Regions from separate parts of the Erwinia wuhanensis genome, predicted to be linked through region 3. Evidence: predicted binding sites of a transcription regulator. Region 3 holds the regulator's gene; each other region holds the start of a gene.
The links. The regulator LexA, encoded in region 3, represses DNA repair genes until DNA is damaged. The targets are predictions, from matches to a motif close to TNCTGTATGTACATACAGNA.

Region 1 (3,114 bases), on a different contig from region 3:
AAATCGACCACCGCCGCATCGTCCTCCACCACATCGCGAGGCGATTTAAGGCGTTTCGGTTTATTTTTGTTGATGCCCTGGCCCAGCTCCAGAATGTCGGCGATCTTCTTGTTGAGCGCCTGCGGCACAATGCCTTTTTCCTTGTTGTAGATCTCCTGCTTCTCGCGGCGACGTTCAGTTTCGCCAATCGCCCTTTCCATCGACGGCGTAATTTTATCGCCGTAGAGAATAGCCTTGCCGTTAACGTTACGCGCGGCGCGACCGATAGTCTGGATCAGCGAGCGTTCGGAACGCAGGAAGCCCTCTTTGTCGGCATCCAGGATCGCCACCAGCGAAACTTCCGGCATATCCAGACCCTCACGCAGCAGGTTGATGCCGACCAGCACGTCAAACTTGCCGAGGCGGAGGTCGCGAATGATCTCCACACGCTCTACGGTGTCGATATCCGAGTGCAGATAGCGCACCCGCTCGCCGTGTTCGGTGAGGTACTCGGTCAGGTCTTCCGCCATACGCTTGGTCAGCACCGTCACCAGCACACGCTCGTCAATCGCCACGCGCTTGCGGATTTCCGACAGCAGATCGTCAACCTGAGTAGCGACCGGACGCACTTCGATCAGCGGATCCAACAGGCCGGTCGGACGCACCACCTGATCCACCACTTCGCCGCCCGATTTTTCCAGCTCGTACTTGCCTGGCGTAGCGGAAACGTAGATGGTCTGCGGCGCCAGCGCCTCGAACTCTTCAAACTTCATCGGACGGTTATCCAGCGCCGACGGTAGGCGGAAGCCGTACTCCACCAGCGTTTCTTTACGCGCCCGGTCGCCGCGATACATGCCGCCGATCTGCGGGATGGTGACGTGCGATTCGTCAATCACCAACAGGCCATCCGCCGGCAGATAGTCAAACAGCGTCGGCGGCGCCTCGCCAGGCCCACGGCCGGAAAGGTAGCGCGAGTAGTTCTCAATGCCCGAGCAGTAGCCCAGCTCGTTCATCATTTCTAAATCGAACTGCGTGCGCTGGGAAATACGCTGTTCTTCCAGCAGCTTATTGTTCGCCAGCAGCGTTTTACGGCGATCGGCCAGCTCGACTTTAATGTCTTCCATCGCCTGTATGATGCGCTCGCGCGGCGTCACGTAGTGCGTCTTTGGATAGATGGTATAGCGCGGGATCACCGAGGTGATCTGGCCCGTCAGCGGGTCGAAAATCGACAGCCGTTCGACCTCTTCGTCAAACAGCTCGACGCGCAGCGCATAGTCGTCCGATTCCGCCGGGAAGATATCGATCACTTCGCCGCGTACGCGGAAAGTCCCGCGCTGAAAAGCCTGGTCGTTGCGGCTGTATTGCAGCTCCGCCAGACGCCGCAGAATGGCGCGCTGATCGATAACCATGCCGCGCGTCAAATGCAGCATCATTTTCAGATAGGAATCCGGATCGCCCAGGCCGTAAATCGCCGACACCGACGCCACCACGATGACATCCCGACGCTCCAGCAGCGCTTTGGTCGCCGACAGACGCATCTGTTCAATATGCTCGTTAACGGAGGCGTCCTTTTCGATAAAGGTATCCGAACTGGGCACGTAGGCTTCCGGCTGATAGTAGTCGTAGTAGGAGACGAAATACTCCACGGCGTTTTCCGGAAAGAATTCCTTCATCTCCCCGTAAAGTTGCGCCGCTAAGGTTTTATTCGGCGCCAGCACCATCGTAGGCCGATTGAGATCGGCGATGACGTTGGCAACGGTAAACGTTTTGCCCGACCCCGTTACGCCGAGCAGCGTCTGATGCGCCAGTCCATCCTGCAGCCCTTCTTCAAGGCGGCGAATGGCTTCAGGCTGATCGCCGGAAGGTTGAAAGGCGGAATTAAGTTTAAAGACTTTGCTCATTGCATGGCTACCTGATGATGAAAAGCGCGGACAGGGTGGTAATTTTACTCTGCTATGACGATTTTGCCAGCAAAAAATACTGGATATATCTCCAGTTATCGATTAGAACAAAGGGAAGGCAGCGCGCGTGTGGGCCAACAGCGTTGAACGGATGCTTAAGCGGCAAGAAAGTGAAGGGGTTATCCCCAGCCGGACTGAAACTTTAACATTTGTCAAGACATCCTGACAAAATGGCGCGGGCAAAATATGCTGCGATCCTTCCCCGCTTGATTTTCACTAACGCCTTGAAATTTAACGCAATGTTATTTCAGCCGAGTTTAGCACCAACTCAAGCTTAAGCCGCGCCGGCTCTCGCCTTTTACAGGTTTTCAGTCATTCATACACATGGTTATCCACAGGAATGGTGGATAACTGATTTCAACGCCCAACCCGTCTGCTGTGTATAAAACGCAGCGTCCTGTGAGCGCGTACGCAAAAAAAATTTTTTCCTTAAATTTTTTACCTGTCCTGCGCGGTCTTGTCCGACCTGAAGCATACTTCTGCCTTCAGGGCTATCCCCATTAAGGCTTTTTTTTCAGCGGGTCGGGCGGCCGATCTGCCTTACAGGCAGGCGCCTGCACCATAAATGTTGGGTTTAGGGCACCATCAAAGTGCAGTCGGAAATTTCCGTGGGCAATTGTTAACCTTTTCTGACCAATTACCCGCCCTGCTTTCCTGATTTGCCGGTCGTTTTTTTCTGCATTTTAAAACCTGGCCTGCGAATTGCAGTTCCTGTTGACCGCCTCACGCTTTCAACATACCAGAGCGAGAAGCCCAAGCCATGGACGCTGCGTCCATGGTCAATCCTTCGTCACGCTACGAAGGCGCGCTCGAAAACTGTCTGGAGGAGAGTGTCAGATGCTGAGCTTACATGCGATAAATCAGTTTTACGGGCAGGATCATATTTTATGGGATGTGGATCTGGAACTGCCGCCGGGCACCTGTACGGGCGTGCTGGGAAGGCCGGGAATGGGGAAAACCACGCTGGTCAACTGCATTATGGGCCACCTGCCGATTAACAGCGGCACCATTATGTGGCAGGAAGGCAATCTGCCGCCGCAAAATCTGCTGCAGCAGCCGGTAGAAAAACGCGCGGCGCTCGGCATCGGCTATGTGCCTCAGGGGCGGCATATTTTCTCGCAGCTCAGCGTCGAGGATAACTTGCAGATAGCGCTGCTGGCGGGCGCAGGACAAC
Region 2 (3,114 bases), on a different contig from region 3:
CACTTCCAAAAAACGCATCAGTGAAACCAGCGTGGAAATCAGCGCCGGAATAAAGATAATCCAGCCGGCGATCCGCTTTAGTATCGCGACTCTTCCAGCCTGTTGATAAGTCATGCTTTCTCCTGTCCTTATGCTGTGAGGGCTGTAAGTTTACCCTTGCCCGGCAAAATGTGCCTGAAAAAAGTGTGCCCGTAAGCGAAAAGGCAAATTAACGCGCGCAATGCTCTGGCTGTTAACTTCATGTTAAGGTGTCAGAAAACTGCTAACGGAGCCGCATTATGTCTTATTCACGTCCAGTGCTAGCCGCAATTTTTGATATGGATGGATTACTAATTGATTCCGAGCCGCTATGGGAACGCGCGGAGCTGGACGTTTTCGCTACGCTGGATGTCGATCTTTCCCGCAGAAGCGAGATGCCGGATACGGTAGGCCTGCGCATCGATCAGGTTGTGCGCATGTGGTATGAAACGCTGCCCTGGATCGGGCCATCGCAGGAGGAAGTCACGCAGCGTATTCTTACCCGCGCGCTGACGTTAATCGAGGAGACGCGGCCGCTGCTGCCCGGCGTGGAGCTGGCGCTGAAACTGTGCCAGGCGGAAGGGCTGAAAATTGGGCTGGCTTCCGCCTCGCCGCTTTTTATGCAGGAAAAGGTGCTGGCGATGTTCGGCCTGCGTCACTATTTTGAAGTGCTGGCCTCGGCAGAATCGCTGCCGTACAGCAAACCGCATCCGCAGGTCTATCTGGACGCGGCCACCCGTCTCGGCATCGATCCGCTTAACTGCGTTACGCTGGAAGACTCCGTTAACGGTATGATTGCGACCAAAGCCGCAAGGATGCGCTCAATCGTGGTGCCTGCGGCCGTTTATGCCGACGATGCGCGCTGGGCGCTGGCCGACGTCAAACTGGCCTCGCTCACCGAGCTGGGCAGCAGGCATCTGCTTGGCAAGTAACATCAGTGTCCGCTTTCCGCCCTGCCGTAAACTGGCCGGGCGGTACGGCTTCTTTAAGCAGAATGAAATGCTGACCCTGCTGCTTCCCGTCAGCTGAATGTTAACAGGCAGATACAGCCTTTCGCTATTTTCTACCCGGCAATGAAATCTGTAATCGGTGGAAGACCTTTGCGCGTCCAGCCCCTTAATCAAGAGTATTGATGCCATTACGGCGCTTAACCGCTTATACTAACTGGAACCGCTACGTTTTCTTATCCATGCTCAACGCGCAGACGTAAAGGAAATATTAACCTTTCGTTACAGCGTCACATATTTATTCTACTGTATATATCCCCTATACTGGATGCATTGACAGTTCAGTTACCGAGCGTTTTCCATGACGGCCGAAGGCCACGTTATTTTTGCTATCGCCAGCGCGATTTTTGCCAAGCGCGCCGACCTGACGCCCGTTCTTGGTGATGGCGACTGGTGGCACGTTATTCCCGCCACGCTGCTTACCTGCCTGCTGCCGGATATCGATCACCCGCGCTCTACCCTTGGTCAGCGTTTTCGCTGGCTGTCGCAGCCCATTGCGCGCGCCTTTGGGCATCGGGGCTTTACCCACAGCCTGCTGGCCGTAATCGGTGGCGTGGCGCTGCTTCAGCTAAAACTGCCGCAGGAATGGGTGCTGCCTGCCGATGTCTTTCAGGGCATGGTGCTGGGCTACCTCAGCCATATTGTCGCCGATATGCTTACCCCTGCCGGCGTGCCGCTGCTGTGGCCCTGCCGCTGGCGTTTTCGCCTGCCGCTGCTGCACAGCCGCAACGGCAACCAGATGGAGCGAATGCTCTGCCTGACGCTGGTTGCGCTGGCGCTATGGTTCCCGACCGGGTCGCCCTCTTTTGGTGCGGCAAGCTGGCCCCTGCAGATGATCGATCAGGTGCAAAACAGCGTTACGCGTTTTATAAATCACCAGGTAGCGCAATAAGTCACCGATATCGTTCAATAAATTATAAACTATTCCTTTTGATTATATGGGCGTCTCTCCGCGAGCTGCTACCATCGCCCCCAACGCGTATCCGATGCGCAATAAAAATAGCTCACTGACGAGGCCGCTGATGCCTCGTCAAAAAAGGAGATCTGGGGATGAATTTTCCATTAATTGCAAACCTGGCGGCGTTTATTCTGCTGCTGGGGCTACTGGCTAAAAGCGGCAACGCCAGCTGGAGCCTGGCGAAAAAAGTGCTGCTAGGCCTGGTTGTAGGCGTGCTGTTTGGGCTAATCCTGCACACTATTTACGGTGCCGATAACCCGGTGTTGAAAGAATCCATTAGCTGGTTCAACGTTGTCGGCAACGGCTACGTACAGCTGTTGCAGATGATCGTCATGCCGCTGGTGTTCGCTTCGATTCTCAGCGCCGTCGCCCGTCTGCATAACGCGTCGTCGCTGGGCAAAATCAGCGTGCTGACTATCGGCGTGCTGCTGTTCACTACGGCGATTTCCGCGCTGGTGGGCGTTTTTGTTACCTGGCTGTTTGGGCTCAACGCCAGCGGCCTGGTGCAGGGCGTGCAGGAAACCGCGCGCCTGTCTGCGCTACAGTCTAACTATATCGGTAAAGTGGCCGACCTTTCCGCGCCGCAGCTGCTGCTCTCTTTCGTGCCGAAAAATCCTTTCGCCGATCTGACCGGGGCCAATCCGACCTCTATTATCAGCGTGGTGATTTTTGCCGCTTTCCTGGGCGTCGCCGCCCTGCATTTACTGCGTGACGACAAACCGAAAGGCGAGCGTGTGCTGGCCGCCATCGACGTGCTTCAGGCATGGGTGATGAAGCTGGTGCGTCTGATTATGAAGCTGACGCCTTACGGCGTAATGGCGCTGATGACCAAAGTGGTCGCCAGCTCTAACCTGGCGGATATCGTTAAGCTGGGCAGTTTTGTCATTGCATCTTATCTGGGCCTGACGATTATGTTTGCGGTGCACGCGCTGCTGCTTTCCGTTAACGGCGTCAATCCCAGGCGTTTCTTCCGCAAGGTCTGGCCGGTTATCACTTTTGCTTTTACCAGCCGCTCCAGCGCGGCGACCATTCCGCTGAGCGTGGAAGCGCAAACCCGCCGCCTTGGCATTCCGGAATCGATCGCCAGCTTCTCAGCCTCTTTCGGCGCCACTATCGGCCAGAACGGCTGTG
Region 3 (3,114 bases):
GATAAATTTCTGAATGCCGTTCAGCACGCGCAGATGCGGCTGGCTTTCGCCCTGAACTTCACGCCCCGGCGCCCGACCAAACATAATCGAGACGGGCACCATCTGCACGTCCAGCAGCGGGTTGCTGCGATGGAGATCCAGATAGTCGTGAAACGTCTTTACGGATTCCGGATTGGCCGCGTAATAAGGAAATACGCGCGGGCCATCATGAATAAAGACGTAGCGGGGCAGCAGCGTGCCGTCGATCTCCAGCGGGTCTAAAGGATCGGGCAGATCCTCTTTGCGACACTGCTCACGCAGCGCCAGCAAATCGGCCTTTGAATCGTATGGCAGCACATACATAATAGGACGCGACGTATCCAGCCCCAGCTCAACGACCGGCTCGGCAGGGATCGCTTTACTTTTTACCAGCATTTTTACCGGTAAATTCAATAATTTGTAATATAAGTTACGCCAACCTGACATAGACAACATAAAGCCTCTTGTTAGCAAAGCGCCGCAAGCATACCAGAATCCTTGCATGAGATCTGTGGTGTTGCAAAATGTGCGCTACCCTGACATTGACGCTAAACAGAACAAAGGGTTCCCTGATTATGGCAAATAACGCCTCGGGTTTAACGCGGATCATTAAAGCTGCGGGGTATTCCTGGAAAGGATTACGGGCGGCCTGGCAACACGAGGCGGCTTTCCGCCAGGAAGTGGTTGCGGCGGTAGTGGCGATTATTATCGCCTGCTGGCTGGACGTGACGCCTTTGGCCAGAGTCATGCTGATTGGCTCCGTCGCGCTGGTGGTGATTGTGGAAATCCTCAACAGCGCGATAGAAGCCGTGGTCGACAGGCTGGGCAATGAGTTCCACGAGCTTTCCGGGCGCGCCAAAGATATGGGCTCAGCTGCCGTGCTGTTAGCTATTCTGTTAGCGGTTTTTGTCTGGCTGACGATTCTGCTTTCTCACCAGCCGCCGGGCTAAATAGCTATCACCATGGTTTTTTATCCGGCTTGAGGTTTTCATTGACGAAATACCTGTATATACTCACAGTCGACTGTATAAACAACCAGGGGGCGGGATGAAAGCACTAACGGCAAGGCAGCAGCAGGTCTATGACCTGATTCGCCAGCATATTAACCAGACCGGCATGCCGCCGACGCGGGCAGAGATTGCCGCTCAGCTCGGCTTCCGCTCCCCGAATGCGGCTGAAGAACACCTGAAGGCGCTGGCGCGTAAAGGCGTTATCGAGATCGTTTCCGGCGCATCACGCGGTATCCGCCTGATGATGGAAGAAGTCGATGGCCTGCCGCTGATTGGCCGCGTGGCGGCAGGCGAACCGCTGCTGGCGGAACAGCATATCGAAGGCCATTACCAGGTCGATCCCGATCTGTTTAAGCCGGGCGCGGATTTCCTGCTGCGCGTTAGCGGCATGTCGATGAAGGATATCGGCATTATGGATGGCGACCTGCTGGCGGTTCATAAAACCCAGGACGTGCGCAATGGCCAGGTCGTGGTAGCGCGTATTGATGATGAAGTCACCGTCAAGCGCCTGAAAAAGCAGGGCAACATTGTGCAGCTGCTGCCGGAAAACAGCGAGTTCCAGCCGATTGTGGTGGATCTGCGTGAGCATACCTTCTCTATCGAAGGGCTTGCCGTCGGCGTGATCCGCAACGGTAGCTGGCTGTAATAGCCAGACGCCGTGCCGCCTCTGCGTCGTTGCGATGACGCAGAGGCTTGCTTCTACCGGCGGGCGTATCGCCTACGGCTTTTATTTCGCACCTCTCATATTGTCTGAATCCTTCTGCTGTATGCCCCTGCCATATTGTCTGACCGCACCTACGGTTGTTGTCTGCCCCTGCCATATTGTCTGACCGTGCCTGAATGTCTCCTGTGGAGCGCAAGCCATCGTAGTTCTGTCCGACATATATCGATGCCCGCTCCTGTTCGTATTTAGCGTTTATTGTCTTTTCGTATCCCACGCTGATATTTACTGCCTGTTGGTATTCCGCATTGGCGTTATTGTGTGTTGGCATTCCGTATGGGCGGTTACTCTCTGTTGGCATCCGTCGCTTCCCGCTCCCTTCGATCGAACCGGCAAAATCGCCTCAGCGCTTCTGTTCTCCCGCTTCTTAAGTATCCGAGCCCGCGCGATTTTTGCTGCCCGGCCCGTGCCGCTTCGCTTTTTTTTAGAAAAATACGCCGCCTCGCCGTGCAAACCTGCCATCTTCTACTACAATTATCTGTACGTTAAGCATTTGGGCAGCGTTTTATGTTGCTGTCAGTGGTTTTGCTGTAACGATAAGCTGTTATCACCTAAGGTTAAGGAGAAACAAGATGAATAAAGACGAAGCCGGCGGTAACTGGAAACAGTTAAAAGGTAAATTTAAAGAAAAATGGGGCAAGCTGACCGATGACGACATGACCGTCGTAGAAGGTAAACGCGATCAGCTGGTCGGTAAAATTCAGGAACGTTATGGCTACACCAAAGACCAGGCTGAGAAAGAGCTGGGCGACTGGGAAACCAGCAACAACCACCGTTTCTGATAAGATAGCCCCCGGAAAGGCTGACTGGCACTGCCAGGGCCGATTCTCCGGATAGCCTTCTAAAGCAAGGGCAGCGCTTCTGGCGCTGCCCTTGTTGTTTTGTCTGGCGCGATCCCGCCGCTTAAATTATTCTGATGGTTGACCGTTTCAACGACCGCGCTTTTTTGTCCCAAGCGTATGATCGTGCTGGCACGCATCCTGATGCTGGCAGGCTTCCACCTCAACGCAGCTTTGGCACAATCCGTGCGCTTCAATCACGCTGTTGGTCAGCGCAAAGCCCGCTGCCCGCGACAGGGACTTCAGAATATCCTGCACGCCTTCCGCATGTTGCTCCGCTACGCCGCCGCAGCGGTCGCAGATCAGCATCGCCGAGGTATGCGCAGGCTCTTCGAAATGATGGCAGACGACATAGCTGTTGGTGGACTCCACGCGATGCACGAATCCCTGCTCCAGCAGAAAGTCCAATGCCCGATAGATAGTGGGCGGTTTGGCCTGCGGTTCGCTGGCGCGCAGCAGGTCCAGCAGGTCGTACGCGCTGATCGCGCCGTGGTGCTGGCTCATCAGCCGCAGCACCTCCAGACGC

Region 1: a site for LexA is predicted at 1,958-1,977, ahead of uvrB (excinuclease ABC subunit UvrB). Genes of this name have one in related genera too.
Region 2: a site for LexA is predicted at 1,288-1,307, ahead of QZH36_RS03715 (metal-dependent hydrolase). Genes of this name have one in related genera too.

Annotation. Positions count from the first base shown of each region.
Region 1 covers NZ_JAUJUH010000002.1:331,366-334,479, forward strand. The annotation lists gene uvrB (excinuclease ABC subunit UvrB) at 1-1,880, opposite strand, end outside; gene QZH36_RS05965 (ABC transporter ATP-binding protein) at 2,778-3,114, shown strand, end outside.
Region 2 covers NZ_JAUJUH010000001.1:816,947-820,060, forward strand. The annotation lists gene QZH36_RS03705 (YniB family protein) at 1-114, opposite strand, end outside; gene hxpB (hexitol phosphatase HxpB) at 279-950, shown strand; gene QZH36_RS03715 (metal-dependent hydrolase) at 1,327-1,917, shown strand; gene QZH36_RS03720 (L-cystine transporter) at 2,076-3,114, shown strand, end outside.
Region 3 covers NZ_JAUJUH010000004.1:462,882-465,995, reverse strand. The annotation lists gene plsB (glycerol-3-phosphate 1-O-acyltransferase PlsB) at 1-465, opposite strand, end outside; gene QZH36_RS12740 (diacylglycerol kinase) at 594-968, shown strand; gene lexA (transcriptional repressor LexA) at 1,066-1,674, shown strand; gene QZH36_RS12730 (CsbD family protein) at 2,322-2,531, shown strand; gene zur (zinc uptake transcriptional repressor Zur) at 2,679-3,114, opposite strand, start outside.